Regions from separate parts of the Bacillus cereus group sp. RP43 genome, predicted to be linked through region 1. Evidence: predicted binding sites of a transcription regulator. Region 1 holds the regulator's gene; each other region holds the start of a gene.

Region 1 (10,844 bases):
AAACTGATTATTATCATACAATAGTTAGTCCTCTTTATCAAGCAATTGCTTTGTATATTCTACATATCTTCGATGTACAGTTGCTTTTGAAACATCATGACCAAAACCACGAAGTGTTGCTGCAATTTCTTCAAAAGTTAATTCATTCCGGCGTAAACGTACAATTTCCTCAATTGGCACTTCTTTTTTCTCACGTCCTATACTTAAATGACGATTTTTCAAATTATTCTCCGGACGAAATCCTTTCTCTATCGCCCTTTGCATGCCACGCTTAATTTTTAAATTGTGGATCTTTCTTTGATACTCTTCAACAATCCCAATTATATCTAGCACCATCGAATCAGAGTCAGAGAGTTCTAATTCTCCATTATGCGTATGCGTATATACTTTTATTCCCTCTTTATGTAAACAGTGCATTAATGCAATTTTCGCATTCCCTCTACCAAGGCGCGTTTCATCTTGTATTAGAAGTACATCAACTTGTTCATCGCGAATTGTATCTAGCACTTCTAATATGCCATCACGTTCAATTGTATAACCGCTAGCCTGCTCCTCAATCACCTTTGTAACATTCATTTGATAGCGCTCAGCTAAATGCAATAATTCATCTTTTTGACGCAATAATGATGTTTCCTGCGCTTCTTTTGTTGTGCTCACACGTGCATAAATAATTGCATTCACTTTGAACCCTTCTTTCTCACTATATTTTCCTTATAGTGTATCATAAATTCGCCTTCCGTTCGAACTTATGTTTGTAGAATGTTTTTTCGCATGTTATACTTAATAATAAGAAAAATGAAAGAAAACGAGGTGTTAGAAAACATGGAAAAGTTAACGAAACGCCAGCAAGACATTCTCGACTTTATTAAGCTAAAAGTACAAGAAAAAGGATATCCACCTTCCGTACGTGAAATCGGTCAAGCAGTCGGCCTCGCTTCTAGTTCTACAGTGCACGGACATTTATCACGACTAGAAGAAAAAGGATATATTCGACGCGATCCAACAAAACCACGCGCAATTGAAATTTTAGGTGACAACCGAATGGAAACAGAAACACAATCTGTTATTCAAGTTCCAATCGTCGGAAAAGTTACTGCCGGTTTACCGATTACAGCAGTCGAAAGTGTAGAAGATCACTTCCCACTTCCAGCTAGTATCGTTGCTGGAGCAGACCAAGTATTTATGTTACGCATTTCTGGAGATAGCATGATTGAAGCTGGTATCTTTGATGGTGATTTAGTTGTTGTTCGCCAACAACAGTCTGCATACAACGGTGAAATTGTAGTTGCTTTAACAGAAGATAACGAAGCAACTGTTAAACGTTTCTATAAAGAAAAAGATCATTTCCGTCTACAACCGGAAAACTCTTCACTAGAACCTATCATTTTAAAACAAGTGTCAGTTATCGGAAAAGTAATTGGCGTATATCGTGATTTACATTAAAAATAATAAAAAGAAGATAATTCCCTTATTTATATAGGGAATTATCTTCTTTTTATATTTTGATAGATTTCCGTTCATTCAAAAGAATTTATTTCATTAATTATTAACGCGTTTCAATAGTAACATCTCCAGCAGCGGTTTTACCGCTAATCTTTTTACTACCATTACCAATCGTTATATTTTTATTTTCTTCATTAAATATTGTCACGTCTCCAGCAGCGGTTTGCCCAGTTATAACTGCATCTTGTGGTTTTTCCAATAAAGTAATCTCTACATCTCCAGCAGTTGAACTTGCTTCTAAATCATATTTAGAATCATGATCAATAATATTTATATCCCCACTAGCCGTTTTTGCTGTTGCTTTCCCTATGACTTTTTTAAAATTCACCTCGCCAGCTTTTGTAGACCCCTCCACACTCTTTGCTGTTACATGTTTCAAATCCACTTCTCCGGCGAGTGTTTCAACACTTACGCGGTCACTTTTCACATTACTTATTTCTATTTGTCCAGCGGATGAATTTACTTTTATCTCTTGATAAGAACGTTCAGGTACTAATATAGTTAATGTAGGCGTTTGAAATCCAAAATTGTAAAATGAAAAATCAAATGAAACACCTTTTTCTATTTCCCCTATGACTTTTAATGTATCACCATCTTCAGCAATACGAATCTCCTGTTTACTTACGTCTCCTGTTTGCTTTACATAAAAAGAGGAATCAGGAGATTTTTGGACAACAATATCTCCAGCATCTAACTTAACTTCTACATTTTTTAGCGTTTCGTTTTTAATTACGTCCTCTTTATCTCCTTTTCCTGCAGTTTGTACTGCTTTTTCATATGTTTGTGAAATCCCTATTACTCCAATAATGATACAAGCGATAGCTACTAATAATATCTTTTTCATCATCTACTCCCCTTTTATCATTTTGAAGTTCCATACTACATAGCGTACACATAATCTTTTAAACCACTTCGTACTATAATAAGCTACAATACATAACAACAAACCTACTCCAACAAACGTTATACTAACGAAAAGATCCAACCATATAAAAGTACCCATAAATACTTTTACAATAACGAAAAATGGTGTCACTACACTAGCAATCCCACCGACCCAAAAAGAAAATATAAAACCGATAATTGCAACTAACGGGCCTAACACAATAATAAAATTAAACAAACTAAGTCCAATCGCTGCCATGACAGCTCTTGTTATATTCGAAGTCGATGGATCCCTTTTCATCTCATCAAAGCGATACAAAGCAAGCAAGTCTTTCGCAATTACCTTTGGAGAGCCAAGTCCCTTTATTATTTCTGATTCAGTTTTCCCCTCTTCCATCCCAAACTGAAAGTGCTCTTCATAATCAAATAAAATATCTTGTCGCTCTTCTTCTGGTAACTTTCTAAGATGACTTGATAATTCTTTAAGAAACCGTTCTTTACTCATCCCATTCCACCCCTTCAATAATTTCTTGAACACCTTTAGCAAAATCACGCCACTCCGTTACTAATAACGTAAGTTGCATCTCTCCTTGCTCTGTTAGTTGATAATATTTACGTGGCGGTCCTTCGGTGGATTCTTTTAAATACGTTTGAAAATATCCCTCTTTCGTTAAACGACGTAATAACGGATATACAGAACCTTCCGATATTAAAAATTTATTAGAGATTTGCTGAACAAGTTCATAACCATAACAATCTTTACGTTTTACAAGTGCCAATACACAAAGTTCTAACACACCTTTTTTAAACTGAACGTTCAAGGACAATCCCCCTTTCTCATTTCAGTACTGTTCAATACACGGTACCTACTTTATCCACAATATACCACTCAGTACTATTTATTGCAAGGTACTAAATTATATTTATTCCCTAAATTTACAAAATACAAATATAAAAGCCCGGATAAGATCTGTTGTAACTGACCATTATCCGGGCTTTCATTCAACTCGAATTACAATAATACAAGATTTCATTCAATCTTTCTCCTCTATGAACCCACTTCCATTTGTGACCCTAATAAATTTCGAAATATACCTTTTCTCTCTTTAGCCAATTGATTAAACTCACCTTTTTGAACAATTTCACCTTTTCCTAAAACAATAACTTGATCTGCATTACGGATCGTAGATAACCGATGCGCAATAACAACAATAGTCATCGTTCCTTTCAATCTTTCTATTGCTGATTGGATTTTCACTTCATTTTCAGTATCTAATGCACTCGTAGCTTCATCTAATATTAAAATGGATGGTTGTCTTAAAATAGCTCGAGCTAATACAAGTCGTTGACGTTCACCACCTGAAAGTCTCACTCCACGATCTCCAATGAGAGTATCAAGCCCTTTTGGAAGCATTCGTACAAATTCAGCTGCCGCCGCGAAATCTAATGCAGCCCAAATTTGTTCTTCACTCGCATTCGGATCAATCATCAATAAATTTTCTCTTATGCTTGCATTAAATAAGAAAGGATCTTGTGGCACATAACTAATAGCTCGTCTCAATGACAATAAATTTTCACTTGTAAGAGGAGTTCCATCTATTAATACTTGACCTTTCTCTGGTTGAATCAATCCCATTAAAACATCAATTAATGTACTCTTCCCAGCTCCCGAATGTCCCACAATAGCCGTCATACTATTGATTGGTATTTTCACATTAATATTTTGAAGTGCATACAAATGCTCCTTCTTATTATACCGAAAATAAACATCCTTACATTCAATACCCTGTTCTATACAAATCGGCTTTATATGTTTTTGCTGATGTATATCCTGCATTTCAATCGCTTCATTACATTCCCCTTGTAATTCCCATAATGACTTAAAGGCAGGAATGCTTGCAGCCAGTTGTTCTAAATTTGACTGAATCGTCATGAATCTTGGCCATAGTCTTGAAAAAATGAGAATGATTAATAGTAACTGGGCCGTTTGCGCTTGAAACATATTTACTGACAAAAATATAAAAAATGCAATTAATATAGCCATTGAAATTTTATAAAACAATTGAGAGTTTGACCTTATTCTCATATACTCCATTTGTTCGCTACTCATCTTTTTTGTTATAGATTGAAACCAATCCAAACGTGATCCTTCCAAAGTATTGCTCTTTATATCTTTAATTCCATTGAAATGATCTGTTATACCAGAAAGATAGTCTTTTGCCAATTCTGAAGTCTTACCGCCTAGTATTCTTGCTTTTTTTATAAAAACACGAGAAGCTACCAAGAACAATAAGCCAAAGCCCAAAACAAATACAGTGATTTGGGGAGATAATAAAAACGCAAGCCCTACCTGTATGAATGTAAATAGAATAGTAGCTAGCAATTGTAAAATTAAATTAATCCCATAACTAACACGAGCTAATTCTGTAGTTAATATATTAATTAGATTTGTTTTCCTTTTCTCTAAAAAAAACCTCCACTTTGCTTTTAAAATCATACTATATGTTTCTTCTCTTAACTTTCGTACAAAAACTTGTTGCGTTCCCGCATCTCTTAGCGTTATGTTTCTTTGCAGTAGATTTTGACTTAATACTATTAATACATATATACCTAAAATAGAGATTAGACTTGTTGTTTTAGGAAAATCTTGCAAAAATCTATAAACGGGTGCAATAAAAGAAGTCTCCTCACCTATATTGATTATTCCAGTCATACTTATCATAGGAAGTAATAAAATAATACCTATCCCTTCAAGTAAACTTATTAAAACCATACCAAATAAATTCACATACAGTATTTTTCCTGCTGAAGAATATAATTTCTTCATAAAATATATAATATAATTCATCGATGTTCCCCCAATAATAAAGCAAACTTCTTCGTTTTCCTCCAAATACATAGAAACGGACGTAAAGGAAAATATAAAAAATGAAGAAATTTAGGTAACGGCAATGTTTTCGCATCAATTGGATAAGGATATAGTTGGCTCATAATATATAAAATTTTTTGCTGATTAGACATTAGCGAAAATAAATGTCGACTATGATAAGTAAGTACTTCTTCAGGAACCGGATCGGTATGCAAGTTTATCATTTCCCTGAAGTAAAACAGAGCTTCTTGTGCTAACCTTTTTGAATGTTTTTTAGTTACTAATCTCATCATTCTTTCATCTAGCCGTACGCCTAGCAATTGAGATACCAAAATTAATGCTTGTCCTCCTAAATGTAGCATTTGATATGTTCTCATTAATTTATGAATCTCTCTCCAATTAAGATCTTGATTGACAATTTTTTTTATATCTACTAACCAGCGTAATCTGGACCAACCATGTCTAGCACCATGAGATACAAGAAATAAAAATAAATCTTCCTTCCCTAACATATATACGGAATTACTCGTAAGGGTACTTTTTCTCTTTCGCTTCCAAAGTTCTTCAAACCCAGGTTCCTTACCAGGTCCGGGATTTAACCGCCAATGAATCTCAAGCTTAATCTGCTTTGTTGGATGAAAAAATGTTATATGATGATGCCTCCATTTCCAATCATTTAATATCGTTTGAATATAATCATCTTTTACATATCCCTGCTCTAAAAGTAGCATTTCTACTTTTTCTAAATTTTGAATTGGAATAAGAACGTCCAAATCACAAGATGTTCGTAAAGAAATATCTCCATATAAATCCTGAGATAGTACAGGCCCTTTTAGAAAAATCATACGAATCTCATTTTCATTACATATTTTATTTATTCGTTCCATTTCAGCACTTAAATAAAGCATTTGAAATGTATTTTTTTTATATTTTCTATTTAAAGTTTGTACAACATGTGAAGGAATCAGTTCCTCATCTACCTGTTTAATTTTTTGATAGATCACCGGATAAACACGATGATGCACGGCTTGCTCAAGAAAAACCTCCCAATCAATACCCGAAAACCATTCCTTACTGTAAGTTTGCATTGTTTCGTCATCTTGTAACTGCAAAATTGCACAAAGAAACTTCAATTCCTTAGACATGAACTCTACATCAAGACCTAAATCATTCCTCATTGTACTCTCCTTTAAAAGTGTCCTCACTTAGCCTCTTTGCAAATGATCCAACGACAGTGAATTTCTCCATCCCTTCCGATCCAGTAACATAAAAAGAACCGCTCCGTAACCATGCATGCGCAATTAATTCACCATGACTATCCTTAGCAGTTCCTAAATAAAGAGTACTCTCAATGTGACGTTTTTCGAGCATTTTCATCCCAGCTATAGCTTTAACAAGGCACTGACTTTCCCAAAAAGTATACCGACTCATAATAGAAATTGCTTCGGACACCTTTTTTAGCGTATCTCCGTGCGGTTGAATATGAGTACTTGACGTTTCACTCATGTAATCTCCTAAAGAAGGTGCAACTTTGGAAAAGGTAATACTTTTTAGTACGCGCGCCCACCCTAAAAAAATAAAAGCCTCTAAAAATAAGAGCTTTGTTTTCATGTTCAGTGATAAAAACATCCTTAACCTTTTCACAATATTTATTAATCCCTTCCTAACAGTTCTTTTGAAATTACGAATCTATCTATTAGGCTGATCTTTTATTTGAATTAACCCTTCTTGAAACAAACACTCTAAAAAGGAAAGAACTTGCTCTTCACAATCTTTTCGTTCAATATCATAGTTAGATACTAGCATAGTAACAAGCTGATTAATTATTATTGGCTTTTCAATAAGCTCCCATATTTCTCCGCCTATTTCACCTAAGTTATAGTAATTTCCTTTCTGGACATTTAACATAACTTTTTCTCCATCCATATCGCTTACTATATTACCCTTACTTTGGACAACGTTATGTTCTAATGATATTTTTCTCGAGTGGACAACCATCAACCATACTCCCTTTCTGTATAGCACTTAAAATAACTTCCACAAGCTCATGAGCTGTAAATCTTGAGGCCGGGCGGCTTACTTGAAACATTTCCATTCCACTTGCAATATGAGTTGAAGTTTCAAAATGCCATTCCATCAATCCTAATTTAGAAATTAAAGAACTCCTAAAAGTATGACGGTATAATTTATACAAGCGTGCGAGCCCTTCTATACGGGTCATCTCAATATCTTCTCCCTGTGTTTTTACTAATTCAATAACACCAGCAAGAGGTAATGGATCTGGAAAGAATTGAGAATTTACAGGAACAGCATACTTCGTTTCTCTTTCAAATAAAGGGCTAAATTGCGCTACTTCCATTCCTAACTCATTTATGCTCTCTTGCCATAATTTTTGTTGTGCGTAAGAAGGATGAACTATTGCAGTATTTTTATTCAAAAGAGACACAGCAACTACATCATCACTTAAAAGCTGATATCCTTTATTCAAAAAAGCCGAGGCTAACGTTGATTTTCCAGCTCCTGAATCACCAATTAATGCATATGCTTTTCCATCTATGGCAATTACACTCCCATGCAATGGGAGTGTTTTACGTTGCATTAAAAGCGCCCCCATACAAGTTCCCAGAATATATAGGCGAATTTTATCTTCTTCTGCGTCTGCCATAGGTGAAAAGGTGATTTTCTCGCCGGCTTGTACAGAAAATATTGCAGTTTGAGGAACATGAAACATAACTACATCATCCTCCACTACAATTGTTTTTTGCTTTTCTGCGCTATATTTACTCCACTGTTCTGACAAATCCGTTATTTCAACTTGAACATCTGCCATCTCTTTTTTTTCATTCAGCTGAGACAATTCGGGTAATGGAATTTCACTTACTATTTTTAACCCGAAGGCTTGATATAACACATTCCCCATAGAATCAAACATCCTATCCCCCACATTGTCAATTTTTTGAAAGCTCTTATATAATAAAGCTATATAAGAGCTTTATTTTTCCAGTGACTTAACTGTACTTCACTGGGTCATCTGGGTCAGGTTGAACAGCATCTGGATATTTATGCCCAGGCCCAGCCATAGTCATATTAATATTAAGTACTTCTAATACAGGTTGTTTCCATTCCTTTTTCATACGTATCACCTCCTTTCATATTGCTTTTTTTATAAATCGATAAAAGATTAAGCTGCGCATTAAAACTCTAAAATCTAAATCAAATGCATATTCTGGTCGAGGTTCTTTACAAATTTTTGAGATAGCTTTCTTAATTACCTCTACATTTAGAAATTCAGAGATTACTGGATCTACACTAAGTCCTTCAACTTCCTCAATAAATTCATTCCAAAAAGGAGCCATACGGTAAACACCATCTGCACCTTGAATACCGCGAACCCGTTGATTCAATCGTACTTTATCAGGAAGGAAGCTCTTTGTGGCTCTCCGAATCAGGGCTCTATCTAAACCATTTTGAACATACTGTTCTTCTGGGACTGACAAACAAAATTGAATCAATCGTAAGTCATTTGTGGGATCACGATCCCATAAGGCATAACGTAATGATAATTTCGTTTCATACGTGCCATTTATGCTCCAATAATATGGTTTTTCAAACTGTTCTCTTTTCATGTCATATGCATTAGAAATAGCGGTGCCTGTTATATCGATTTCTTGTTCTCTAAGTCTGTCAAAAACATTCATTTCCCTTGCAAATTCCGGATTAATTATTACGGAATTTGCATCTTGTTTTCCTGAAAAAAGTAACTGATGCAAAAATGGAAATGCCTTTCGTCTTACCACTTCAAAAACACGTGATTTTTTTACTCCTATATTTCTACTATATAAATATAGTTCACGATAAAAACGAATCCAATGTAGCTTTTTCAATAACATTGCCTGGTAATCTAAAATAGGTCCCCATGATACTGTCCAATTACCTCTTTGACCACTAAGAAGTACTCCTATTCCATGCTGAGATGCTTTTTCATAAACTCCACTCAACCAAAAAGTATTCTCAAAAAATTTATATGGCATCTCCATTGTTTCCAGCCAATCATCAATTTCCGATAGTGGGCTTCTCTCTGGCAATTCTAAATAATAATCCTGTATATTTCCTACATGCTCTACAGTCGATTGAATAAATGGTCTTTCGTCAGCTATCCTACCTTTGTGTGTCCAATCTTCAAATCCTTCTACTGGAACATAACTATACGTATGTAATTTTTTATTTTCAGTCCGTAAATCCCTTGCAGCAAAACTAACGACAGAACCTGAGTCTAACCCTCCACTCAAATGGGCTCCTACTTGGTGATGTGTTCGCAAACGTGCCTTCACTGCGCTTTTATACACCTCTCGAAACGCCTCTTCATACTCTTCATTTGATTTTAAATTAAGCATTTCCCCAACAGTTGGTATATAGTATCTTGAAAACTTCACTTCGCCTTCCTTTACCAAAATAGTGTGTGATGGAGGCACTTGTTCTATATATTTGTGAACTGTTAACTGTGGATCTACCGATTCGAAATTTACAGGTATAGCTAAAAATTCAGCAATCCACTGCTTATTTAATTTCTTCTCAACATATGGTAGAGAAAATAATGGATTTATAATGGTACAAAAAGCAAATTTTTCCTCACCACGATAAAAATAAAGTGTCCGACTTCCTGAAAAATCTCTGGCACCAAAAAGAATTTGTTTTTTCTCATCCCAAATCATAAAGGCAAAATCGCCTACCAAATATTTTGGAGCCGCTTCCCCCCATTTCTGATAAGAGAGTAAAATCAACTCACTATCTGTCATGTTTTTTCTATCCGAATAATCCACTTGTAATTTTTCAAATAACTCATCACGATTATCAATAATAGCATCTGCTGTAATTGCCAATTGCTTTTCATAATTATAAAAGGGTAATTGTTCACCAACTGACTCTGGTGTAATCCATTGTGCATGACATCCTAGAAAAGCATTTTCTTTGTGCCATATTTGAATATCGTCAGCAGGGTACTTTTGTAATTCACTCATTAATCGTGTGCCATGTTCAATTGATATAGGTTCATTATTAAAGTGAATAATGCCAGTTATAGCGCTCATTTCTTCCTCCTAATATATGAAAAGTTACTACAAATACTATTTACATATTAAATTCGTTAAACACACCCTTTTATCATTCTTTTTAAAGAACAAAATTATTTGTTTTATTACTTTCTCAATTACATACTTTAATTTACTTGCAGACTAATATATAGGTATTTAAAACCTATAATCATCACTTTTTTATATTAATTGAAACTAAATATCCCAAAACAACTTTCGCAAAAATTCACTATAAAGAACAAATAGTAGTACGTATACAAATCTAATTCCATTTTCACTTACTTTTCTTTTAATTCTTCCATTCTATAGCTTTTAAAATACCTTGAATTACCCTTTGTTGATCTTCAGCTAACATATTAGATCCTGAAGGCAAACAAATTCCACTTTGAAATAGGGACTGCGACACATCTTCATTTTCGCTATGCGGATAATACTTCTTCTCTTTAAAGAGCGACTGCATATGAAGTGGCTTCCACATAAGACGCGCTTCAATGTTC
Region 2 (10,844 bases), 1.4 Mb from region 1:
TGCTTTTGACAGCGCCTCAGCATCGTTCTTGATTTCATCCAATCCATTCGCATCCCCAATAATATACCCTTCAAATGATGAACCAACAAAATCAAAGATATATTGGAACTGGGCGATAAGCGGCAATGCTTTCAGTTTTGGACTGTCTCCGCCAACGATGACAACGTACATTTTTTTACCTTTCATTTTCTCTTTGAAATGAAGAGATGTATCACGCAAGCTTTGTGACCAGCGATCAACGAAGTTCTTCATGTGGCCGCTCATTCCGTACCAGTATAGTGGCGTAGCAAAGATAATCGTGTCGTGCTCTAGCATACGCTCAATTAACTGCCCATAGTCATCATTTACAGATTGAAATCCTTCTGCATCATGACGTTGGTCTGTAATAGGATAAATGGTATGGTCACGCAAGTAAATTTGTTCTGCTTTCATTCCATCAATCATCATATAGGTTAAGGCTTCCGTATTCCCATTTTGTCTTGAACTGCCGTGTATGACAAACATGTAATCATTCCTTTTCTTTTGTTTGTTTTAGGAGTGAAACGTGTTTTTGCAAATTCGCTTGAATGTTGGAAAGTAATGAGATTTGCCTTGTTACTTCATTGAGTTTGTCTTCGTAAAGCGCAAGGATACTACTGCACGGATTTTCGTACAGGTGTGGCTCGATTTCAAGGCAGCGCAGCATCCTTGTTGTCTCTTCTAAATTTAGGCCGAGCTGTAAATACATTTGGATAAGCTCTACTTTTTTAATGGCACTTTTATCGAAATCACGATAGCCGTTTGTGAGGCGATTTGAAGGGAGCAATCCCTTTTCTTCATAATGTCTTAGTGCTCTTTCGCTAACCCCAGTTTCTTTTGATAACTCTCCAATTCGCACTGCATTTCACTCCTTTTACATGTATTGTAAACCTTCACACTAATGTGAAGGTCAACTCTGTTTTTTCGCAAAAGAATCCACATGATTTAAGAACACTTGAATAGCTTTAGATGGAATAAAATATTTGCCGCGCACGATGGAGAATGGGCGGATTAGTTGTTCATTTGGAACTTCGACGTGGAATAGCTCTTTTGCAAGTAGCTCTTTCCGCACAGTCCAGTCTGAAAGGATAGCGATGCCGAGCCCGGCAGCGACGGCTTCCTTTACACTTTGAATACTGCTGAATGTAAAGAAGCGTTTCATTTTCAAATGATGTTGGTGTATAAAGCGATCGCTATAGGCACGTGTGCCAGAACCGCTTTCCCTTAATACCCAGACTTGATCTTGCAATGTATTTTCGTTAATTCCCTCGATATGGAGCAATGGATGATTTGGAGGGACGACGAGCTTCATTTCATCTTGCATAAACGTTTCAACATCTACGTCAGCGTATACGACTTGGCCTTCCACTAAGCCGATATCAATTTGATTAGAGCGGAGGCTTTGCAAAACTTCTTCCGTATTGGAGATAAAGGTATGAACCTCGACGTGTGTATTTTCATTGGCAAAGCGCGCAAGTATTTTCGGAAGTAAGTATTCGCCAATTGTAAAGCTAGCGCCAATGCGGAGCGTCCCTGTTACAACGTTATGTAGTTCATTAATTTCTTGTTTGGCATCTTCGTAAAGAGAGAGCATTTGCTTTGCGTGTATGTATAATATGTTTCCTGCTTCTGTAACTTGGACGTGCTTTGGGGAGCGCTGAATGAGTGTAGTTCCAAATTCATTTTCCAGGTTGCGAATGTGCATGCTTACACCGGGTTGTGAAAGGTTTAAAAGTTCTGCTGCACGAGAGAAATGTTTTTGTTCAACGACAGTCACAAAGATTTTCAAAATGTCGACGTTCATTTGTTAGGCCCCTTTATTTTTGCTTTTATTTTATCATAAGTATTTCTGATGATAGAGATTCAATATTGATATTAAACTTATTATAAAAATTCTCTTATAATGTAACTAGAAAGAACATGCATGTTCCAATACGATTATTGGGGTGGTACAAAGTGGAACAAACACTTGTTATACAAAAGAAGAAGGGCTTTGGATTTTCGCAAGGTATTGGGATTACGTTATTAATCGCAATCGCCGCGAAATATTTAGCAGAGCTTCCATTTTTAAATATTATGGGACAATTAGTAATCGCTATTCTAATCGGGATGGTTTGGCGCGCAGCAATCGGGATTCCTCAAGAAGCGATAGCGGGAACGAACTTTGCGAGTAAGAAGTTGCTTCGCTTCGGGATCATTTTACTTGGAATGCGATTAAATCTTGTTGATATTGCAAAGGCGGGGCCGAAAGTATTGGTCATCGCAGCGGTTGTTATTACATTTACCATTTTTGTTGTATATGGACTAACGAAAGTATTTAAAGTAGAAAAGAAACTTGGGATTTTAACAGCATGCGGGACGGCAATTTGCGGTGCGGCAGCGGTTGTGGCAATTGCACCGCAAGTGAAAGCGAAAGATGAAGAAACGGCAGTTGGGGCAGCGATTATTGCAATTTTAGGTACAATATTTACACTTATTTATACATTATTATATCCAGTGCTTGGCTTATCTCCGTACGGTTACGGTGTATTCTCGGGAGCGACGCTGCATGAAATTGCTCACGTAATTGCGGCTGCGGCGCCAGGCGGTAGCACCGCTGTAGACATCGCAGTTATTGTGAAATTAACGCGCGTAGCGATGCTTGTGCCAGTAGCGATTTTAATTGGATTATGGTTTGGTAAGAGCGAGGGAAGCAAGGAAAAAAGATCGTGGCGCGACCTTCCAATTCCTTGGTTCATCTTCGGATTTTTAGCAATGAGTGCGGTGCATTCGCTTGGGATTATCCCAGAAGTTGTTGCCGGATATATTGTAGTAATTGCGTACATGCTTATTGCAATGGCGATGGCAGGGCTAGGTTTAAATGTAGAGTTTAAAACGTTCCGCAAATTAGGAAGTAGGGCATTTGTGGCAGGATTAATTGGCTCGGTTTGCCTTTCGGTACTTGGGTACGTTCTTGTATATGCATTGGGATTTATGTAGTAGCAAAGAGGCATCTTGTAGATGTCTCTTTTTTTACCTTTTTTTGTAAAGATATCTTTACTTGTATTTGGAAAATATTTATAATTAAAGTAAAGATATCTTTACTTTCGAAGGTGGAGCCTATGGGTGTGAAAAATAAAATTAAAGAATTACGAAAACAACATCATATAACGCAAATTGAAATGGCAAAGGCGATGCAGGTGACGCGTCAGACGATCGTGGCGATTGAGAACCATCACTACAACCCGAGTCTAGAGTTATCCCTAAAAATCGCCAAATATTTTGGAATGAAGGTAGAGGAAATATTTACGTTGGAGTAAGGGGAGAGAAAATGAACGATACTAAAAAGTTGTATATCGCTACTGTCTTAGGATTATGTGGAGGGGACGTTTTAGTTCGTATTTGTCCTTCTCATTGTTTACATTGGTGCGAGCAAAGTCGTAGGCAGAGATGTCATACCTACGCCAGAAATATTCATTGTATGTAGTTTCTTATTTGCTGGTAGTCTCATCGTAGGAGTTATGGTGGGAAAACGAGCATAGCGATAGGAGGAATGAAAAATGCAAGACGAGTTTGAGAGATTTCAGTCGGATAAAGCGTTTAAATATTTAGGGGTATTTTTAGTAATTAGTTTAGCGATATGGAGTTTGTATAATTTAATTGTTTACAGAAGTGCTGGTATGCCATTTGTTTTATTTGTACTAGGGCAGTTTGTTTATTTCTTTGTGAACTATTGGCCGAAATGGAAATATAGAAATAGTAAAGAGGCTGATCGTGTATGAGTATGGTATCGACGAGTGTGTTAGCAACAAGAAATAATAGATAGAAAAAGGGGAACTGGGATGGGATTACCGGTGTTATGTGTCGCTACAGCTATATTTGCGCTTCTTTGGGGAATGCAAAACTTTTCTCGTAATCCAGTGCCGAGTATTTGTATTATGATTGGTACTGTAGGTTTATCATATTATTTATTACTATCAGCGCATTACCATAAAACAGCAACGAGTGTTGTTGTTGGAGCGCTTATTTTATCTTGTGGACGTGCTGTGCAAAAGGGGTTATTTCCATAAAAGCTGTTTATACAAAAGGTATAAACAGCTTTTTGTATTTTTTTTACAAACTACTTGAAAGTTACGTTACGTCACCTTTTATAATGAAGGAGAAGAGGTGATGGAGTTGATTTCAATTCAAGAACTAACGAGGGAAACAGGGGTTACAGTAAGGACGTTACGTTATTATGATCAAATCGATTTATTAAAGCCGAGTGGGAAAACTGATGGAGGACATCGGTTATATAGTGAGAGAGATGTTGTTCGTTTGCAGCAAATTTTATTTTTAAAAGAAATGGGTTTTTCATTAAAAGAGATTACGAATATGTTAGTAAAAGGTGAGATTAATTCAAAAGACTCGCTTGAAAAACAACTTAGATTTGTACAGGAAGAACAAAAGAAATTCAATCGAATGGAGCGTGTTTTACAAGCCGTTGTGTATTCGGTAGATGTGGAGGGAGAACTGGATTGGAAAGTTATGTTTGAACTCATTCAGCTTTCGAAACAGTCTCCTCGTATACGTGAAATATTCCAAAATGAATTGTTTTCAAAGGAAGAGCAAGATTTACTTCATAATTTGCCAAATATGAGTGAGGAAGATCCGAATGTGTTAGAGTGGGTAGATTTATTAAAGCAATTAAGTAATTTTATGAAAGACGGTAAGGAAGCATCGTGTGATGAAGTACAAGAGGCAACGAAGAAATTAATGCAGAAGTGTTTAGAGATGGCTAATGGTGATGAAGCATTTTTAGATAAATTGTGGGAAGTAAGAAAGTCAAAAGAAGATTCACAGAAAATGAGTATGTATCCAATTGAGGAAGAGCTTCTAGTATATATGGATGAGGCTTTTCGTATATATGATGAAAGGGAGAGGAATAAATGAGTATACTCGCGGAATATCGATGGTATTTTTTAATTGGGGCAGAGATTGTATTTTGGTTATCAGCTATCGGATTCTTTTTACTAAGGTATGGATTTCGCTTGAAAAAGGCGAGTTTTATTATGGGGATTGTGCTACTCGTAAATGAAGTGTTTATTTTAACTTTAGGAGTAGTGGACTACTATCAAACAGGGAAGTTCTCTAATTTTCAAATCATTACTGTAATTATATTATTGTATGCTGTGTTTTACGGGAAAAAGGATTTGAAGAAGCTAGATATATATGTACAAAAATTAGTTGCGAAGTGGCGGAATGAACCGGCGCCTATTATCGAAGAACCACTTGAAGTAACAGGGATGGCGCATGCGAAGCAGGAAATAAAAAATTGGGTTTTACATCTTATTTTGTTTGTTGCGGTTCATATATTCTTTTTCTTCATGTATGGGCTTATTCCAGTAGAACAGTGGGGAAATTGGTTAGAGTCAGGAATCGTTTTAAATAAAACAGCAAGCCGTGTAAGCCAAGTATGGGCTATTGTTCTTTTAGCGGATACTGCGATTTCATTTTCATATGTTATTTTTCCGAAGAAGGAGAAAGGAAATAAGAAGCTACTTTCATAGAGGAAAGTAGCTTTTTCTAGTATACCAATAGTTTGTATAGGAGAGGATAATAATAGGAAAAAAAACAGGTTTTATATGCTTATTTCTCCTTAGTTTAGTAGCATGTTCACAACCTAACAGTGCAATTGATAAGAAGAATGATGTCGTTGCAAAGGGGGCAGAAATTTCTAATCTAGATAAATTCGAGAAGTTCGTTTGGAATGTGGAACAAGGGAAAGTTGATAAAATAAGAATTGTACAGTATACACATGAAGGTGACCCGATTTTTCAAATGTTAGAGCATAGTGGGACAGATATACTTCATGTGTTAGACAATAGGCAAGATCAATTTGCTGGTAATCATACAGGTATATATGAAGATAGTTGTAAAAGGATTGTTAAAGAGCAATGTGAATTAGAAACGGCATATAGGTTAATAGATTGTACGAATGAAAATGGGCGCAATGGATATGACTTATTATATGTACTTAAAAAATAGAGTTAGTAGAGGAAGGGAGTATTTATTCCTTCCTTTTTTATGTATATATTGTCGAAAGTTTTACCGAATATCTGTTCGTTTTTTTAGGTTTTTTATGGTCATTCGTGGTAAAATAATAATACAGATTTTTATGAGGAGGTCGGTTTTTAGTTGGAACATCCATTTGAAATTATCTCAGAATATTCCCCGCAAGGCGATCAGCCGGGAGCGATAGAGAAGCTTGTAGAGGGAATTAATAGTGGAAAGAAAAAGCAAGTGTTGCTTGGAGCGACAGGAACGGGTAAGACATTTACGATTTCAAATGTCATTAAAGAGGTGCAGAAGCCAACACTTGTAATGGCTCATAATAAAACGTTAGCAGGACAGTTATATAGTGAGCTGAAAGATTTCTTTCCTAACAATTCTGTGGAGTATTTTGTTAGTTATTACGATTATTATCAGCCGGAAGCGTACGTACCACATACGGATACGTTTATTGAAAAAGATGCGCAAATTAACGATGAAATTGATAAATTACGCCATTCGGCAACGTCTTCCTTATTTGAACGAGATGATGTTATTATCGTTGCGAGTGTGTCGTGCATATACGGTTTAGGTTCTCCGGAAGAATACCGTGAGTTAGTTGTTTCACTTCGAGTCGGTATGGAAAAGGACCGCAATCAATTGCTTCGTGAACTTGTTGATGTACAGTATGGCCGTAATGATATTGATTTCAAGCGTGGTACATTCCGTGTGCGCGGAGATGTAGTTGAAATCTTCCCCGCATCACTTGACGAGCATTGTATTCGAATTGAATTTTTCGGGGATGAAATAGATCGTATTCGAGAAGTAAATGCATTAACGGGTGAAGTATTAGCAGAACGTGATCATGTAGCAATCTTCCCGGCATCTCACTTCGTTACACGTGAAGAAAAGCTGAAGGTCGCTATTGAAAATATTGAAAAAGAATTAGAAGAGCGTTTAATAGAATTAAATGATAACGGTAAATTGTTAGAAGCGCAGCGCATAGAACAACGTACACGCTATGATTTAGAAATGATGCGCGAGATGGGTTTTTGTTCAGGGATTGAAAACTATTCCCGTCATTTAACACTTCGTCCAGCAGGTTCAACGCCGTATACGCTTTTAGATTATTTTCCAGAGGATTTCTTAATTGTTATGGATGAGTCGCATGTATCAGTTCCGCAAGTAAGAGCGATGTATAACGGGGACCAAGCACGTAAGCAAGTGCTTGTTGATCATGGATTCCGTCTGCCATCAGCTTTAGATAATAGACCGCTCACGTTTGATGAGTTTGAAGAGAAAACGAATCAAGTTATTTACGTTTCGGCAACGCCAGGACCGTACGAGTTAGAGCAGTCACCGGAAGTAGTAGAACAAATTATTCGTCCAACAGGGCTTTTAGATCCACCAATTGATATACGACCAATTGAAGGACAAATAGATGATTTATTAGGAGAAATCCATGACCGGATTGCGAAAAATGAACGTGTATTAATTACGACTTTAACGAAGAAAATGTCAGAGGATTTAACGGACTATTTAAAAGATGTAGGAATTAAAGTGAACTATCTTCACTCTGAAATTAAAACGTTAGAACGTATTGAAATTATCCGTGATCTTCGCCTTGGTAAATTTGATGTACTTGTCGGTATTAACTTATTACGAGAAGGATTAGATATTCCAGAAGTATCACTTGTAGCTATTTTAGATGCTGATAAGGAAGGGTTCCTACGTTCAGAGCGTTCATTAATTCAAACAATTGGTCGTGCGGCGCGTAATGCAAACGGCCGCGTTATTATGTACGCAGATCGCATAACGAGATCAATGGGAATTGCAATTGAAGAAACACAGCGTCGTCGTAGTATACAAGAAGCTTACAATGAAAAGCATGGTATTACGCCGAAAACGATTCAAAAAGGAGTACGTGACGTTATTCGTGCGACAACAGCAGCTGAGGATACGGAAACATATGAAGCAACACCAGCTAAGAAGATGACGAAAAAAGAGCGTGAAAATACAATTGCGAAGATGGAAGCAGAGATGAAAGAAGCAGCAAAGGCGTTAGATTTCGAGCGTGCAGCTGAATTAAGAGATTTACTATTAGAATTAAAAGCGGAAGGGTGAAAAGAGTGAGTAAAGATTTTATTGTTGTAAAAGGTGCTAGAGCGCATAATTTAAAAAATATTGACGTAACCATTCCGAGAAATCAGCTTGTTGTTGTGACGGGATTGTCTGGTTCAGGGAAATCATCGTTAGCATTCGATACGATTTATGCAGAAGGGCAGCGTAGATACGTGGAATCTTTATCCGCGTATGCACGCCAGTTTTTAGGGCAAATGGATAAGCCGGATGTTGATACGATTGAAGGTTTGTCTCCGGCGATTTCAATTGATCAAAAAACGACCAGTCGTAATCCTCGTTCAACGGTTGGAACGGTAACAGAGATTTATGATTATTTACGTTTATTATTCGCGCGAATTGGTACGCCGATTTGTCCGAATCATGGAATTGAAATTACATCACAAACAGTGGAACAAATGGTAGACCGTGTTCTTGAATATCCTGAACGCACGAAATTGCAAGTGCTAGCGCCTATGGTGTCAGGGCGTAAAGGTACGCATGTGAAAGTATTAGAAGATATTAAGAAGCAAGGTTATGTTCGTGTGCGCGTTGATGGAGAGATGCTGGATGTATCTGAAGAGATTACTTTAGAAAAAAATAAGAAGCATTCAATTGAAGTTGTTATTGACCGTATTGTTGTGAAAGAAGGAATTGCAAGCCGACTTGCAGATTCACTGGAAAGTGCTTTAAAGCTTGGTGGGGGCCGAGTTTTAATTGATGTAATGGGAGAGGAAGAACTTCTATTTAGTGAACATCATGCTTGTCCACATTGTGGTTTTTCAATCGGAGAATTAGAGCCGCGTATGTTCTCGTTCAATAGTCCGTTCGGCGCGTGTCCTTCTTGTGATGGACTTGGCTCGAAGCTCGAGGTAGATTTAGAACTTGTTATTCCGAACTGGGATGTATCATTAAATGAACATGCGATTGCTCCTTGGGAACCGACAAGTTCACAATATTACCCGCAATTATTAAAATCTGTGTGTAATCATTACGGCATCGATATGGATATATCGGTGAAAGATATACCGAAGGATTTATTTGATAAAGTGTTGTACGGAAGCGGGGAAGAGAAGGTTTATTTCCGCTATGTGAATGAATTTGGTCAAGTAAAGGAAAATGAGATTTTATTTGAAGGTGTTATTCCGAATATCGAGCGTCGTTATCGTGAGACGAGTTCTGATTATGTTCGTGAGCAAATGGAGAAATATATGGCAGAGCAAGCTTGTCCAAAGTGTAAAGGTGGACGCTTAAAGCCTGAGAGTTTAGCTGTTTTCGTTGGTGATAAAACGATTGCCGATGTAACGAAATATTCTGTTCAAGAAGTACAGGAATTCTTCTCGAATGTTGAGCTAACTGAGAAACAACAAAAAATTGCTCATTTAATTTTAAGAGAAATTCAGGAGCGCGTTGGGTTCTTAGTGAACGTCGGTTTAGATTATTTAACGTTAAGTCGTGCTGCAGGAACTTTATCGGGTGGTGAGGCGCAGCGTATTCGTTTAGCGACACAAATTGGTTCTCGTCTTACTGGTGTACTTTACATTCTTGATGAGCCTTCTATCGGTTTACATCAGCGTGATAATGATCGTCTTATTCGCACATTGCAGGAAATGCGTGATTTAGGAAATACGTTAATCGTTGTTGAGCATGATGAAGATACGATGATGGCTGCTGATTATTTACTTGATATCGGACCTGGTGCAGGTATTCATGGTGGTCAAGTTGTATCAGCAGGTACACCAGCTGAAGTGATGCAAGACGAGAATTCATTAACAGGGAAATACCTAAGCGGTAAAGAGTTTATTCCGGTACCACTTGAAAGACGTAAAGGTGACGGACGTAAAGTAGAGATTATCGGTGCGAAAGAAAATAACTTAAAGAATGCGAAAATGTCATTCCCTCTAGGTACATTTGTAGCGGTAACGGGCGTATCTGGTTCTGGAAAAAGTACGATGATTAATGAAGTGCTATACAAATCGTTAGCTCAAAAGTTATATAAGGCGAAAGCGAAGCCAGGGTCTCATAAAGAAATTAAAGGTCTTGAGCAGTTAGATAAAGTTATTGATATTGATCAATCACCAATCGGGCGTACACCACGTTCAAATCCAGCAACATATACAGGTGTATTCGATGATATTCGTGATGTATTTGCGCAAACGAATGAAGCGAAAGTGCGTGGATATCAAAAAGGACGTTTCAGCTTTAACGTAAAAGGCGGCCGTTGTGAAGCGTGTCGTGGTGATGGGATTATTAAAATTGAAATGCATTTCTTACCAGACGTGTATGTTCCGTGTGAAGTTTGTCACGGTAAACGTTACAACCGTGAAACGTTAGAAGTGAAATATAAAGATAAGAATATTTCTGAAGTGTTAGGGATGACCATTGAAGATGGGGTAGAGTTCTTTGCTAATATCCCGAAAATTAAGCGTAAACTTCAAACACTTGTAGATGTAGGGCTTGGTTATATGAAATTAGGACAACCAGCTACGACGTTATCAGGTGGTGAGGCGCAGCGTGTGAAATTAGCTTCTGAATTACATCGTCGTTCTACAGGGCGTACGTTATACATTTTAGATGAGCCAACGACTGGCCTACATGCACATGATATTGCACGTCTTCTAGAAGTGTTGCAACGTCTTGTTGAAAGCGGCGAGACAGTTCTTGTTATTGAACATAATTTAGATGTTATTAAAACAGCT
Region 3 (10,844 bases), 140 kb from region 1:
AACGTCGTATATTGCGATTATTTTAGCATTTGTTGTTTGGTATGTTATTTATAAAACACCGTTCGGTCTTCGATTGCGTGCTGTTGGTGAACACCCAATGGCAGCGGATACGATGGGGATTAACGTATATAAAATGCGCTATATCGGCGTTTGTATATCAGGTGTATTTGCCGGAATTGGTGGGGCGATTTTTGCAATGTCAATTTCTAATAACTTCTCAGGGGCAACTATTACAGGACAAGGTTTCTTAGCTTTAGCTGCTATGATCTTTGGGAAGTGGAATCCACTAGGCGCACTAGGTGCAGCTCTATTCTTTGGTTTTGCACAATCTCTTAGTGTAACAGGTGGAACAATTCCTGTATTAGATCAAATTCCAAGTGTTTTATTAACGATATTACCATACGTATTCACAATATTAGCACTTGTTGGTTTTGTAGGCCGATCTGAAGCTCCGAAAGCACTCGGAACGCCTTATGAAAAAGGAAAACGATGAGTATTTAGAAAGTATAAGAAAAGCTCGCACATTAGTGCGGGCTTTTTTACATAGAATATATTTAATACGGAATTTTACTATGTTCCTTACATATTAAAGTTTTTAGAAAGACTCAAATGTAAGCATAATAAGGAAGAAAAGTTGATTTTTTATTTCTAAAAACTGTATATTGAAGAGGAATATTCCTACATACGTAAAGGAGGGCTATTAATGAAACTAATGGAACAGCAACTGCATGAATTAGGTGGCTTGCGAGTACATATTATTCCGACTGATAAATTTAAAACAAATACCTTTGTATTTCGTTTTAAAGCACCTTTAAATGAGGAGACGGTGACAGAGCGTGCCTTATTACCATACGTATTGCAAAGTGCGACAGAAAAACTGCCTTCTGTAATTCGTCTTCGTCAATATTTAGAAGAATTATATGGATCTTCTTTAGCGGTAGATGTAAGTAAAAAAGGGGAAGACCATATCATCTCTATTTATGTAGACATTGCAAATGAAACATATTTACGCGATGCACCACCGTTATTTGAAAAAGCACTTTCTATGTTATCTGATATTGTTTTACATCCAGCAACAGAAGGGAACGGTTTTCTATCTTCTATTGTAGAAAGTGAGAAACGAGCACTCTTGCAACGAATTGAAGCTACTTATGATGATAAAATGCGTTATGCAAACGAGCGTTTAATTGAAGAAATGTGCAAAGTAGAACCATATCGCTTAAGTGCAAATGGGAAAAAAGAAAGTGTTGCTTCTATTACAAATGAAAGTTTGTACCAATATTATCAAAAAGTGTTAGCTGAAGATGAAATGGATTTATATATCATTGGTGACATTTCAGAAGATGCCGTGGAGCTTGTAAATAAGTATTTTTCGATTTCACCTCGCGCCATGAAAGAAAGAAATGTACTTCTTCATAAACGAAATAATGAAGAAAAAGAAATTGTTGAAAAACAAGAGCTAAAGCAAAGTAAATTAAATATCGGCTATCGAACATTCATTACGTATAAAGATGAAGATTATTTTGCATTACAATTGTTTAACGGATTATTTGGAGGATTTTCTCATTCGAAGTTATTCGTAAATGTCCGTGAAAAAAATAGTTTAGCGTACTATGCAGCATCGAGATTTGAAAGTCATAAAGGTCTGCTCTTCGTTATGTCTGGAATTGAAGCGAAGAACTTTGAAAAAGCTGTTGAAATTATTAAAGAACAGATGAAAGCAATGCAAAGCGGTGATTTTTCAGAGGAAGAGATTCAGCAAACGAAAAGTGTAATTCAAAATCAAATCTTAGAGGCAATTGATACACCACGTGGTTTTGTTGAAATGCTTTATCACGGGGTAATCTCAGAGCGTACGCGTCCAGTTGAAGAATGGTTAACGGGCATAGAAAGCGTGACGAAAGAAGAGATTGTGAAAGTTGCTAATAATATTGAACTAGATACAATTTACTTTTTACATGGAACGGAGGGAGAATAAATGGAGAAAATTGTGTATGAGCAATTAAAAGAGACGCTATATTATGAAAAACTTCCGAATGGATTAGACGTATATATCTTACCGAAACAAGGCTTCAACAAAACATTTGCAACATTTACGACGAAGTACGGTTCTGTTGATAATGCATTTGTTCCGCTTGGAAAAGAAGACATGACTCGTGTACCAGATGGAATTGCTCATTTCCTTGAACATAAATTGTTTGAAAAAGAGGATCATGACGCGTTTCAATTGTTTAGTAAACAAGGTGCTTCAGCGAACGCTTTTACATCTTTTACAAGAACCGCTTACCTCTTTTCCTGTACATCAAATGTAGAAAGAAATTTAAATACGTTGTTAGACTTTGTACAAGAACCGTATTTCTCTGAAAAAACGGTCGAAAAAGAAAAAGGTATTATCGGTCAAGAAATTCAAATGTACCAAGATAACCCAGACTGGCGTTTATACTTTGGGTTAATCGATAGTTTGTTTGTGAAACATCCGATTAAAATTGATATTGCAGGGACGATTGAGTCTATTAGTAAAATTACAAAAGACCTATTGTATGAGTGTTATGAGACTTTTTACCATCCAAGCAATATGTTATTGTTTGTTGTTGGAGCAATTGATCCTGAAAAAACAATGGATTTAGTTCGTGAAAATCAAGCGAAAAAAGATTACGAAAATCAACCGAAAATCGTTCGCTCTTTTGAAGAGGAACCAGAAGAAGTAAATGAAAAGAAAAAGATTATTTCAATGCCTGTTCAAACTCCAAAATGTTTAGTGGGTATTAAGGCAACGAATTTAAAAGAAAAAGGGCAAGTTCTTTTAAAACAAGAAATTGCGCTTACATTACTTTTAGATTATTTATTTGGAAAAGGGTCAGTTCATTATGAATCTTTATATAATGAAGGTCTTATTGATGATTCGTTTTCGTATGACTATACAGAAGAAAATAACTTCGGTTTTGCAATGGTTGGTGGAGATACGAAGCAGCCTGATGAATTGGCAGATCGATTAAAAGGTATTTTACTACAAACGAATTATGATCAGTTAGATGAGGATGCGCTGGAACGGGTGAAGAAAAAGAAAATTGGCGGATTTTTACGATCATTGAATTCACCTGAATATATTGCAAATCAGTTTACACGATATGCGTTTAATGAATCTAGTTTATTTGATGCTCTTACAGTGTTAGAAGGATTAACTGTTCAAGACCTACAACAAGCAGCAAAAACATTATTAATTGAAGAGAAAATGAGTGTCTGCCAAGTGTTACCAAAAAAGTGAAGTAATATGTGAATGAAAAACGCAGTATCTATATCCCTCATCTAACGTTTGGTTATTGCCAAATGGTAAGATGAGGGTATTATTTATTTATACATAAAAGATAAGAGAGGGAATTTATGAAAAAGTATGCATTAGTAACTGGAGGAAGCGGAGGGATTGGCTCTGCTATTTCGAAGCAGTTAATTGAGGATGGTTACACAGTCTATATTCATTACAATAAAAGTGAAGAGAAGGTAAGGGAGTTACAAAAGGAATTTGATGCAGTGATTCCTGTGCAAGCAAATTTAGCTTCTATCGATGGAGCGGAGAAATTGTGGAGACAAATCGAACATCCTATTGATGTTATTGTATACGCAGCTGGAAAGAGTATCTTTGGATTAGTAACAGATGTTACGAATGAAGAATTAGATTATATGGTGGAGCTTCAAGTGAAGAGTGTATATAGACTTCTATCGATGGCGCTTCCACCGATGATCGGGCGGAGAAGTGGTAATGTTGTTGTTATTTCATCCATTTGGGGGCAAATAGGAGCGTCTTGTGAGGTGCTGTACTCAATGGTGAAAGGTGCACAAAATTCATATGTGAAGGCTTTAGCGAAAGAAGTTTCTTTAAGTGGATTGCGCGTTAATGCGGTAGCGCCAGGTGCGATCGAAACAGAAATGTTAAATGTATTTTCAGAAGATGAGAAAAATGAAATTGCTGAAGATATTCCATTAGGTAGAATAGGACTACCCGAAGAGGTAGCAAAAACAACCTCCTTCCTTGTTTCGCCAGGAGCTTCTTATATTACGGGGCAAATTATTGGAGTCAATGGCGGTTGGCATTGTTAAAAATTTCTTACATAAAAAATAAAAAAATGCACAAATTAAGCATGATTCTATTACTCAATAGTGAGGTGCTTAAACATGTCAGTGTTAGATAACTTTGATCAGTGGAAGAGCTTTTTAGGAGAACGTTTAGAACAAGCGGGGGGAAAAGGGCTTGATGGTGGTGCCGTATCAGATATGGCATTTCGTGTTGGTGATTATTTAGCAAATGAAGTAGAAGCGCGCAACGATCAAGAAAAATTATTGTCTGAGCTTTGGAAAGTTGCTGATGAACAAGAGCAACATACAATCGCAAATTTAATGGTGAAGTTTGTACAACATAAGTAAAAGTAGAGAGGAGAAGCTCCTCTCTACTTTTTTTGTATAATAATTAGGAGGAATAGATTATACATTTAGCTTCCCTATTAAGGTGAAATCATATAATATAGTACGTAGGTGTAAAGTAAGCGTGGGGGAGTGATCTTGGATGATTGAATGGTATTTTGAATATGAAATACATAAAAACCGACCTGGCTTACTTGGTGACGTTTCTTCGTTAATCGGTATGCTTGGCATCAATATTGTCACAATTAATGGTGTAGATAATGCACGACGTGGACTTTTGCTTATGTGTGATAATCAAGAACAAATCTCTAGACTTGAATCAATTTTAAATACGATGGATAATATAACGGTAACGAAATATCGTCCGCCAAAGCTTAGAGATAAGCTAGCAGTTAGACATGGTAGGTACATACAACGAGATGCAGACGATAAGAAAACATTTCGATTTGTGCGTGATGAACTAGGATTACTTGTAGACTTTATGGCGGAGATAATGAAAAAAGAAGGTCATAAACTAATTGGGATACGAGGAATGCCTCGTGTCGGAAAAACAGAATCTATTGTTGCCGCAAGTGTTTGTGCAAATAAGAGATGGTTATTCGTATCATCTACTCTCATTAAGCAAACTGTTCGTAGCCAATTGATTGAAGATGAGTATAGCGACGATAATATTTTCATACTAGATGGAATTGTGTCGACAAAGCGTGCCAATGAAAGACACTGGCAGCTCGTTCGTGAAATCATGAGATTGCCTGCAACGAAAGTTGTGGAACATCCGGATGTGTTTGTGAGTCAGTCAGAATACACATTGGATGATTTTGATTATATTATCGAATTGCGTAACGATTATGATGAAGAAATTCAATATAATTTAGTAGATGAAATTGAGCAAGGTACGCAAAATAATTTCTCTATGTTCGACTTTTAAAGAAATATTGAGGTGTTAGTAGTGACGGAATTAGGAAAAAAGCTGACAGAAGCAAGAGAAGTAAAAGGCTTGTCTATTGATCAGCTGCATGAGATTACAAAAATTCAAAAACGCCATTTAGTAGCGATTGAAGAAGGCAATTATGATGTGTTGCCAGGAGCTTTTTATGCGCGTGCATTCATTAAACAATATGCAGATGCTGTTGGATTAAATGGAGAAGAACTGCTTGTAGAATATCAGAGTACGATACCACAATCTGAAAAACGTGAAGTTCCACAAGTATCAACTGGACAAAAAACACAAGAAACAATGCAAAAGTCTTCATCATGGCCAATTGCAGATCATATGCCAAAAATTTTGATTGCGTTGTTAGTAATCGCATTTGGAGTGGTAGTCTGGTTTGTTATTCAAGCGTTAACTGGAAAAGATGATAGGCAAGTTCCAAATGCTCAAAGTGAGAAAATTGAGGTTCAAAAAGCAAAAGATTCTCCGTTAGATACGAAGAAAGATGAAGCGAAAGCGGAAGAACCAAAAAAAGAAGAACCAAAAAAAGAAGAACCAAAAAAAGAAGAACCAAAGAAAGAGGAACAACCAGCACAACCAACTGGACAACAAGAAGTGAAAGTAGTTGGAACAAGTGGTAAGGTATCTACTTTGGAAATTCATAATAATAAAACATTAGAACTGGAAATATCGGGTAAAGGTGCGAGTTATGTAGATGTTAAAGATGAAGCTGGGAACGAAATTCTAAACACTACAGTACAAGGTGGCCAAATAGAAAAACGTGATTTATCAACAGTAAAAGAAGTGCGACTTAATATTGGAAATGCAACGAATGTTGAAGTCAAACTGAATGGCCAAGTGGTTGCTTTCCCATTGGATCCAGAAAAAGAACTTCACCAAAGATTGGTGATAAAAAACCAAGGGATAGAGCAACCAGCACAATAACAGTCATCGCTTCGATGACTTTTTTCAATGAACAAATGTTTTTGATATGATGGAGGAATAGCTGTGAATTTACCAAATAAAATTACAATATCTAGAATCTGCTTAATTCCAATTTTTATGGTAATTATGCTAGCGCCCTTTGAGTGGGGCTCATTTATAATTGGTGATGTAGAGTTACCGATTCAACATTTAGTAGGGGCGCTTATCTTTATTATTGCTTCGGCTACAGATTGGATTGATGGACATTATGCAAGAAAGTATAATCTTGTAACGAATTTAGGGAAATTCCTTGACCCGTTAGCAGATAAATTACTTGTTTCGGCAGCACTTATCACGTTAGTAGAGATGCAATACGTACCTGCTTGGATCGTTATTGTAATTATAAGCCGTGAGTTTGCAGTAACAGGTTTACGCCTTGTACTTGCTGGGACAGGGGAAGTAGTTGCAGCAAATCAGTTAGGGAAAATTAAGACATGGACACAAATTATTGCGATTGCAGCATACTTATTGCATGATGTACCGTTAAATTTACTGCATATTCCAGTTGCGGATATTTTCATATGGATTGCATTATTCTTTACCGTTATTTCAGGGTGGGATTATTTCTGGAAAAATAAAGATGCTTTTGTAAACTCAAAATAGAAGTTTATGGGGGAATTGGGATGAATGCTGAAATTATTGCGGTTGGAACGGAATTGTTACTTGGACAAATTGCAAATACAAATGCCCAGTTTTTATCTGAAAAGTTAGCTTCAATCGGAATTAACGTGTACTACCATACTGTTGTTGGGGATAATAACAAGCGATTACAAAAGGCAATTGAATTGGCTGAAGAACGAGCTGATATGCTCATTTTTACAGGTGGATTAGGACCGACAAAAGATGATTTAACGAAAGAAACAATTGCGTCTAGTTTAGATGAAGAGCTTGTGTATGATGAAAAGGCATTAACATCGATAAGCGATTATTTTAAGCGTACAGGCCGTGAATTTACGGAGAATAATAAAAAGCAGGCGCTCGTTTTAAATGGATCGACTGTATTTGCGAATGATCACGGTATGGCACCTGGTATGGGGTTAAATAAGAACGGAAAAGTTTATATTCTATTACCAGGACCACCAAAAGAAATGAAGCCGATGTATATGAGTTACGTAGAGCCGTTTTTATGCAAGTTTACAACGGGGGAAAATATTTATTCTCGTGTTCTTCGTTTTTTCGGTATTGGGGAATCTCAATTAGAGGTGAAAGTTCAAGATTTAATTGATGGACAAACGAACCCAACCATTGCACCACTTGCAAATGATGGAGAAGTGACATTACGTTTAACTGCCAAACATCATGATGCTGATGAGGCGGAGAAACTGATACAGCATGTGGAAGAGTTGATTTTAGAAAGAGTAGGAGAATTTTTCTACGGATATGACCAAGATTTCCTTCATTACAAAGCAATAAGGCTATTGAAGGAAAAGGGGTTAACTTTAGCATGTGCAGAAAGTTTAACAGGTGGTCTTTTTGGGAATCAAGTAACAGAAAATGCTGGTGTTTCGTCTGTATTTAAAGGCGGTGTCATTTGTTATCAAAATGATGTGAAGCAACAAATTTTACATGTACCTGAAGAGGTGTTACGCACTGACGGCGCGGTTAGTAAACAGTGTGCTCGTTATCTTGCTGAAAATGTGAAAAAACTGTTAAATGCAGATGTCGGGATTAGTTTTACTGGAGTGGCAGGACCGGATGCTTCAGAGCATAAAGAACCAGGGACAGTATTTGTTGGATTGGCGATTAAAGATGAACCAGCTGTAGTCTTCTCGCTTAATTTAAGTGGAAGTCGTCAACAAATTAGAGAGCGCTCTACAAAATATGGATTTTATCATTTATTTAAAAAGCTAGAAGAGATATAAATTTCTTCTAGTTTTTTTGTGGGAAAATCTAGTTTTATTCGATATAAAATAAAAAATCGAATAAATGTTCGATTTTTGTTGGCAAATTGAATTGAAAATAGGTATAATAAGATTAGCAATTGAGTTAAGGAGGAATTTTGAATGAGTGATCGTCAAGCGGCATTAGATATGGCGTTAAAACAAATAGAGAAGCAATTCGGTAAAGGTTCAATTATGAAATTAGGAGAACAAGCGGAGCGTAGAATTTCTACAATTTCAAGTGGTTCTTTAGCACTTGATGTGGCACTAGGGGTAGGCGGATACCCACGTGGACGTATTATTGAAATTTATGGACCTGAAAGTTCAGGTAAAACAACAGTTTCATTACACGCAATCGCGGAAGTGCAGCGTCAAGGTGGACAAGCGGCGTTCATCGATGCGGAGCATGCAATGGATCCTGTATATGCACAAAAATTAGGTGTTAACATCGATGAATTACTATTATCACAGCCTGATACAGGAGAGCAAGGTCTAGAAATCGCAGAAGCACTTGTACGAAGTGGCGCGGTTGATATTATCGTAATTGACTCTGTAGCAGCTCTTGTACCGAAAGCTGAGATTGAAGGGGACATGGGTGACTCTCACGTTGGTTTACAAGCACGTTTAATGTCACAAGCACTTCGTAAACTTTCAGGTGCAATCAACAAATCAAAAACAATCGCAATCTTTATCAACCAAATTCGTGAAAAAGTCGGGGTTATGTTCGGGAACCCAGAAACAACTCCAGGTGGTCGTGCGTTGAAATTCTATTCAACTGTCCGTCTTGAAGTGCGTCGTGCTGAGCAATTAAAGCAAGGTAATGACATCGTTGGTAATAAAACGAAAGTAAAAGTAGTTAAAAATAAAGTAGCACCGCCATTCCGTGTTGCTGAAGTTGATATTATGTATGGAGAAGGTATTTCAAGAGAAGGTGAAATCTTAGATATGGCTTCTGAACTTGATATCGTTCAAAAGAGCGGTGCTTGGTACTCTTATAATGAAGAGCGCTTAGGGCAAGGTCGTGAAAATTCGAAGCAATTCTTAAAAGAGAATACGGATTTAAGAGAGGAAATTGCTTTCTTTGTTCGTGAACATCACGGAATTGGTGAAGACTCTGGTGTTGAAGGCACGGAAGATTCAACTCTTCAAGATTAAAAAATAAAAGACACGGTCCCGTGTCTTTTATTTTTTAATTCATTATGAAAGCGTTGTATATAGCTAGAGATAAAATATTTATTCTATCCAAAAGGCTATGTATAAAGAGGGATATTCATATGTTTTGAGTGAATGAATTGGGATTTACTAAGGTTTTCCAGGATAATATGCCGTCTGTTTTTTAAATCCATATAAGATTCAGGGCTGAAGGTAAAGAAAGTAAAAGTAGACAACGCTTGACAATGAAAATTGCGATAGATACAATGAGAATGTATATTTTTTCTTATATACGATATACTCTTCTCAAGAAGAGAAGTAATATTCGGAGTAAGACTTAAATCTTGCCGAAATAATAATATGACATTTTAATTGTGAAATGAAGAAAGTCCCTTAAAAAAGCGGGACGACGGTCTTTGCTGTACGTTGTCATTCAATGTACATGCCGACAGTCTTTTTTCATTCATAGCAAGGGGAGGTGAAATCATGAGTAGTACAGTTTGGATACTCATCTCCATTTTGCTTGCAACAGTCGGTGCAGTTGTTGGCTTTTTTGTTCGAAAGTCTATTGCCGAAGCGAAGATTAATGGTGCAGCTAATGAAGCAAAACGTATTCTAGACGAAGCGAATCGTGATGCTGAAGCACTTAAGAAAGAAGCGCTTTTAGAAGCAAAGGATGAAATTCATACACTTCGTACAGAAGCTGAATTAGAAATTCGTGACCGTAGAAGCGAATTACAAAAACAAGAAAATCGTTTAATGCAAAAAGAAGAGAACCTTGATCGTAAAGACGAAACGCTCGATAAACGCGAGCAACAGTTAGAAAAGAAAGAGGAATCTCTTGTAGCGAAACAACAACAGATTGAAGAGTTGGAAAGCAAAGTGGGAGAGTTAGTTCAAAAGCAACAAACAGAATTAGAGCGCATTTCCAATCTGACCCGCGAACAAGCGAAAGCAATTATTCTTGGTAAAGTGGAAAGTGAAGTTTCTCATGAAATTGCCGTTATGGTAAAAGAAAGTGAAGTTCGCGCGAAAGAAGAAGCGGATAAGAAGGCAAAAGAGATTTTATCTCTTGCAATGCAAAGATGTGCAGCTGATCATGTTGCTGAAACAACCGTTTCGGTTGTAAATCTTCCAAACGACGAAATGAAGGGACGTATTATCGGACGTGAAGGTCGTAATATTCGTACGTTAGAAACGTTAACAGGTATTGACCTTATTATCGATGATACACCAGAAGCGGTAATTCTATCTGGATTTGACCCGATTCGTCGTGAAACAGCTCGTATCGCTCTTGATAAACTAGTACAGGATGGACGTATTCACCCAGCGCGTATTGAAGAGATGGTCGAAAAATCAAGACGTGAAGTGGACGAGTATATTCGTGAAGTCGGAGAGCAAACAACGTTTGAAGTGGGTGTTCATGGCTTACATCCAGATTTAATTAAAATTTTAGGTCGTTTAAAATACCGTACAAGTTA

The links. Region 1 encodes LexA, which represses DNA repair genes until DNA is damaged. Its sites were predicted from a motif close to CGAACATATGTTCG; they were not measured.
Positions count from the first base shown of each region.
Region 2: uvrB (excinuclease ABC subunit B) is a predicted target of LexA. The motif match lies at 6,089-6,102, and genes of this name have one in related genera.
Region 3: recA (recombinase RecA) is a predicted target of LexA. The motif match lies at 8,251-8,264, and genes of this name have one in related genera.

Region 1 covers NZ_JARVHQ010000001.1:1,782,935-1,793,778, reverse strand. Annotated here, with positions in the region: gene QCI75_RS09430 (YneB family resolvase-like protein) at 25-681, opposite strand; gene lexA (transcriptional repressor LexA) at 823-1,443, shown strand; gene QCI75_RS09420 (DUF4097 family beta strand repeat-containing protein) at 1,547-2,350, opposite strand; gene QCI75_RS09415 (DUF1700 domain-containing protein) at 2,351-2,893, opposite strand; gene QCI75_RS09410 (PadR family transcriptional regulator) at 2,886-3,209, opposite strand; gene QCI75_RS09405 (ABC transporter ATP-binding protein) at 3,437-5,236, opposite strand; gene QCI75_RS09400 (nucleotidyltransferase domain-containing protein) at 5,233-6,435, opposite strand; gene QCI75_RS09395 (lasso peptide biosynthesis B2 protein) at 6,425-6,910, opposite strand; gene QCI75_RS09390 (lasso peptide biosynthesis PqqD family chaperone) at 6,947-7,255, opposite strand; gene QCI75_RS09385 (aldolase) at 7,218-8,189, opposite strand; gene QCI75_RS09380 (paeninodin family lasso peptide) at 8,266-8,391, opposite strand; gene QCI75_RS09375 (lasso peptide isopeptide bond-forming cyclase) at 8,407-10,344, opposite strand; gene QCI75_RS09370 (aminotransferase class I/II-fold pyridoxal phosphate-dependent enzyme) at 10,637-10,844, opposite strand, start outside.
Region 2 covers NZ_JARVHQ010000001.1:338,114-348,957, forward strand. Annotated here, with positions in the region: gene QCI75_RS01620 (flavodoxin family protein) at 1-504, opposite strand, end outside; gene QCI75_RS01625 (MerR family transcriptional regulator) at 509-877, opposite strand; gene QCI75_RS01630 (LysR family transcriptional regulator) at 929-1,822, opposite strand; gene QCI75_RS01635 (YeiH family protein) at 1,975-2,997, shown strand; gene QCI75_RS01640 (helix-turn-helix transcriptional regulator) at 3,120-3,317, shown strand; gene QCI75_RS01645 (hypothetical protein) at 3,558-3,779, shown strand; gene QCI75_RS01650 (hypothetical protein) at 3,840-4,067, shown strand; gene QCI75_RS01655 (MerR family transcriptional regulator) at 4,168-4,929, shown strand; gene QCI75_RS01660 (hypothetical protein) at 4,926-5,546, shown strand; gene QCI75_RS01665 (DUF4362 domain-containing protein) at 5,593-6,024, shown strand; gene uvrB (excinuclease ABC subunit B) at 6,175-8,151, shown strand; gene uvrA (excinuclease ABC subunit UvrA) at 8,157-10,844, shown strand, end outside.
Region 3 covers NZ_JARVHQ010000001.1:1,638,636-1,649,479, forward strand. Annotated here, with positions in the region: gene QCI75_RS08675 (ABC transporter permease) at 1-493, shown strand, start outside; gene yfmF (EF-P 5-aminopentanol modification-associated protein YfmF) at 704-1,978, shown strand; gene yfmH (EF-P 5-aminopentanol modification-associated protein YfmH) at 1,979-3,265, shown strand; gene ymfI (elongation factor P 5-aminopentanone reductase) at 3,382-4,095, shown strand; gene QCI75_RS08695 (DUF3243 domain-containing protein) at 4,171-4,419, shown strand; gene QCI75_RS08700 (DUF3388 domain-containing protein) at 4,559-5,344, shown strand; gene QCI75_RS08705 (helix-turn-helix domain-containing protein) at 5,366-6,292, shown strand; gene pgsA (CDP-diacylglycerol--glycerol-3-phosphate 3-phosphatidyltransferase) at 6,356-6,934, shown strand; gene QCI75_RS08715 (competence/damage-inducible protein A) at 6,955-8,193, shown strand; gene recA (recombinase RecA) at 8,335-9,366, shown strand; gene rny (ribonuclease Y) at 9,850-10,844, shown strand, end outside.